Regions from separate parts of the Pseudomonas sp. MONT-RG-20F-20-E-7-02 genome, predicted to be linked through region 2. Evidence: riboswitches for the same ligand, from Rfam matches in the RefSeq annotation. Region 2 holds a riboswitch; the other holds the start of a gene.
The links. Region 2 has a riboswitch for cobalamin ahead of cobW (cobalamin biosynthesis protein CobW). Riboswitches for the same ligand answer to the same signal wherever they lie in the genome.
Positions count from the first base shown of each region.

Region 1: it holds a riboswitch for cobalamin, as region 2 does, so the genes downstream of both, cobO (cob(I)yrinic acid a,c-diamide adenosyltransferase) here and cobW (cobalamin biosynthesis protein CobW) in region 2, are expected to answer to the same signal.

Region 1 is NZ_JAKNQN010000001.1:345,176-347,373, forward strand. It holds gene L8I05_RS01555 (sorbosone dehydrogenase family protein) at 1-589, opposite strand, end outside; cobalamin riboswitch at 689-937, shown strand; gene cobO (cob(I)yrinic acid a,c-diamide adenosyltransferase) at 1,016-1,627, shown strand; gene L8I05_RS01565 (cobyrinate a,c-diamide synthase) at 1,624-2,198, shown strand, end outside.
Region 2 is NZ_JAKNQN010000002.1:840,422-842,619, forward strand. It holds gene cobN (cobaltochelatase subunit CobN) at 1-54, opposite strand, end outside; gene cobW (cobalamin biosynthesis protein CobW) at 58-1,122, opposite strand; cobalamin riboswitch at 1,215-1,415, opposite strand; gene L8I05_RS08820 (hypothetical protein) at 1,577-2,198, shown strand, end outside.

The DNA of each region.
Region 1 (2,198 bases), on a different contig from region 2:
CCGGCAAGTCGACCACCGTGGTGCCGGCTGCCTTGATCGCGGTTTCGCCCGGCTGATAGGGGAAGCGCAACAGCTTGTCCGAGTCGGCCACATACAGGTCGTTACCGACCAGCGTCATGCCGAACGGAGAGTTGAGGTTCTCCAGGAACACGGTACGGGTTTCGGCTACACCATCGTGATCGGCATCACGCAGCAGGGTGATACGGTTCGGGCTCGGCACAGCGGCGCCGGCGCGGCCCATGACTTTCTCCATGACCCAGCCACGAACGCCCTTGGCATCATCCGGCTTGGGCGGCGCGTTGGTTTCCGCCACCAGCACATCACCGTTGGGCAATACATACAGCCAGCGCGGGTGGTCCAGGCCTTCAGCAAACGCCGCGACCTGAGTGCCGGAGGCCGCTGTCGGCTTCGCGCCGTCGGGCCAGCCAATTGCCGGGGCGATGTTCACCGTGGGGATCAGGGTTTTATTCGGCTCCGGCAGCTTGGGCGAAGGCCCGGTGCCGTCGGAGACCTGCAAGGTAGAGCTTTCGCCGCAGGCGGCGAGGGTGCCGGCGAGCATGATCAGTAAGGCGAGTCTGGTTTTGTGCATGGTTTTCTCCTTAATACCTGTAAGGGTAGAGAAGCGCGGCAGTCGGATGGTTCAAGTGCAAGGCCAGCTTTAATTGACGCTCCACCCCCAACCCACTAACCTTCGCGGCTTGTTCCAGGTGCTCTGTGGCCGTGTGCCGACAGAGTGAAACAGGGAAGCCGGTGAGCGAGCGCACTTGTACACAGTGCTGCCGCGATTCCGGCGCTGCCCCCGCAACGGTAAATGAGTCAAGACGGTGCCTTTTGCCACTGTATCCACGCGATATGGGAAGGCGCGCCGTTGGCCTGTTTTCTATCAAGAGAACGCCACTCATGAGTCCGGAGACCGGCCTGGATCATCCAACAGCATCACGGTGGGCGATGCTTGGCTGTCTGTTTTTTCTTTTTCCTGCCCGCCGTTTTTGTCCAGCCCCAACGGAGAGCTGCCATGACTGATTCCCCCGACCGCGACGAACGCCACCTGGCGCGCATGCTGCGCAAAAAAGCCGTGATCGACGAGCGCATCGCCAACTCCCCGAACGAATGCGGCTTGCTGCTGGTATTGACCGGCAACGGCAAAGGCAAAAGCAGCTCGGCGTTTGGCATGCTTGCTCGCGCCATGGGCCACGGCATGCAATGCGGCGTGGTGCAGTTCATCAAGGGGCGTAACAGCACCGGCGAGGAGTTGTTCTTCCGCCGCTTTCCCGAGCAAGTGCGCTTCCATGTGATGGGCGAAGGCTTTACCTGGGAAACCCAGGACCGCCAGCGCGACATCGCCGCCGCCGAAGCCGCCTGGGCGGTGTCCCGCGCAATGCTGCAAGACCCCTCCATTGGCCTGGTGGTCCTGGATGAGCTGAACATCGCCCTCAAGCACGGTTACCTCGACCTCGACCAAGTACTCAGCGACCTGCAAGCCCGTCCGCCGATGCAGCACGTGGTGGTCACCGGCCGTGGCGCCAAGCCCGAGCTGATCGAAATGGGCGACACCGTCACCGAAATGGGCATGCTCAAGCACGCATTCCAGGCCGGTATCAAGGCACAGAAGGGCGTCGAACTTTGAATCAGCCCCGTCATTGCCCGGCCGTACTGATCGCCGCTCCGGCGTCCGGCCAGGGCAAAACCACCGTCACCGCCGCGTTGGCGCGTTTGCACCGCAACCTGGGGCGCAAGGTGCGCGTGTTCAAATGCGGGCCGGACTTTCTCGACCCGATGATTCACGAACGCGCCAGCGGTGCGCCGGTGTATCAGTTGGACATGTGGATGGTCGGCGAGCAGGAGAGTCGGCGTTTGCTCTGGGAAGCGGCGGGCGAGGCCGACCTGATCCTGATCGAGGGCGTGATGGGCCTGTTCGACGGCACGCCCTCCAGCGCCGACCTGGCGCGGCACTTCGGCGTGCCGGTACTCGGCGTCATCGATGGCACCGCCATGGCCCAGACCTTTGGTGCACTGGCGTTGGGCCTGGCGCGCTACCAGCCGGACCTGCCGTTCGCCGGCGTGCTGGCCAACCGTGTCGGCACCCTGCGCCATGCGCAACTGCTGGAAGGCAGCCTCACCGAAGGCCTGCGCTGGTATGGCGCGCTGTCGCGTGAAACCGGAATCGAGCTGCCCAGCCGCCATCTGGGCCTGGTGCA
Region 2 (2,198 bases):
GGCAATATTGTCGTCGGAGACAAAACCACCGGGCTGGGTCCTGAGCAGGTGCATGGGTTAAACGCTGAGGGCGGCGCGCAGTTGCGCTTCGAGGCCCACCGCATCCAGCTCCTGGCCGATCAGCACCAGGCGCGTGATGCGCGCTTCGTCGGCGCCCCAGGCACGGTCGAAGTGTTTGTCGAACCGCGTGCCCACGCCCTGGATCAACAGGCGCATCGGCTTGTTCGGGATCGCGGCGAAACCTTTGACGCGCAGGATGCCGTGCTGCACCACCAGTTGAGTCAGGGCGTCGAGCAGCAGGGCTTCGTCAGCTTGAGGCAGGTCGATGGAGATGGAGTCGAAGGCATCGTGATCGTGATCATCGTCGTCACCGTCATGGTGATGATCGTGATGGCTGTGGCGGCCGTCGATGTGCTCTTCGGAGCCGGCGCCCAGGCCGATCAGCACGTCCAGTGGCAGGCGGCCGCTGCTGGCTTCGATGATCTTCACCGCTGGCGGCAGTTCTTGGGCGACTTCCAGGCGCACGCGGGCCAGGTCTTCAGGGCTGATCAGGTCGGATTTGTTGAGGATCACCAGGTCGGCGCTGGCCAGTTGGTCGGCGAACAGCTCGTGCAGCGGCGACTCGTGGTCCAGGTTCGGGTCGAGTTTGCGCTGGGCGTCGACCTGGTCCGGGAAGGCGGCGAAGGTGCCGGCGGCCACAGCCGGGCTGTCGACCACGGTGATGACCGCGTCCACGGTGCAGGCGCTGCGGATTTCCGGCCACTGGAAGGCTTGAACCAGCGGTTTAGGCAGGGCCAGGCCGGAGGTTTCGATGAGGATATGGTCGAGGTCACCGCGACGGGCAACCAGTTCGCGCATGACCGGGAAGAACTCTTCCTGCACGGTGCAGCACAGGCAGCCGTTGGCCAGTTCGTAGACGCGGCCGTTGGCTTCTTCTTCGGTGCAACCGATGGAGCACTGCTTGAGGATTTCACCGTCGATGCCCAGCTCGCCGAATTCGTTGACGATCACGGCGATGCGACGGCCCTGGGCGTTGTCGAGCATATGGCGCAGCAAGGTGGTTTTGCCCGAGCCGAGAAAGCCGGTAACGATGGTGACGGGGAGTTTGGCCAGTGTTTTCATCGGATGCCCTTTGGGGCGGGCATACGGGACGAGGGGCCCTGCGGCGGCGCGCAGAAGCGGATTTCGTCACCGGATCACCCCGCCCGGTTGAATTGGAAAATCGGTTGCGAGGCAGGTCTCCTGGCTTGGGGCTTGCGGGTCTTGCGACCGGCGCTGGCTGCGCCTTCCCGCCGTATTGGCAGTGGCGTGGCAGTCAGTTGAACCCTTCACAGTTGCGGGGGCAGCCGCGGCTTGGACCGCGTTCCCTTCTTAGCTTCGGCGTGGGCCGAAGAACCTCGAAGGTGCAAGGCTACGCAGTGCAGGGAAACGGGTCAATGTTGATTGATACACGGACCGGGACGCTCGCCGCCAAGCGGGTTGAAATACTTCCAAATCTTTTCAACGGAATGCACCCGGAACGCAATCAATGCAATGGGCACATAGAAGCGACACTCACCCTAAAATGGAAATAATCATGTCGCTCTCAATCTCCCCCTCTGTCAATTCACATTTGCCCGTCTCTCCCCTCACCCAACAAGCAGCGCCAACAACTGCAATTTGGAGAGAGCCTATTAGCCAACTCCAGCCACGGGAACTGGCGCAAGCGCTGCAAACCTATTTTGATGCCATGATCGACCCGCGCTTCGGCGAGACTATTACCAAAGCGTCCCTCCAGCGAGTGGCAGATGGACTACCGCTGAACGGGGTGCCCCCCACACAAACGCAGATCGAGATCGCCCAGGAAGTATTGAAGCGTAAAGACCTGTTCCAGCAGTTGGACTTCACCAGCGGTAAGGACGGTAAAGTCAGTCGAGACGATCTCGCAACTGAAACAGGTAACTTCCAATACCTGAGCGATCAAGCACTGATCACCCTGGTTGGCAAAAATTTCAATGAGTACGGCGGCGGCGACACATATGTGAACTTCACCGAGTTGCGAGAAGCCGCCGGTGAACTGCCAAGCGCCCAAAAATTTAGTCCGCAGGCGCGGGGGGTCGCTCAGGAACTGCTCAAGCGCACAGAGTTGCTGGACCGGTTGGATATCGGCGTAGGCTTTTTGGGGTTCGCAGGCACACAAGATCAGCGCTTCGATCTGC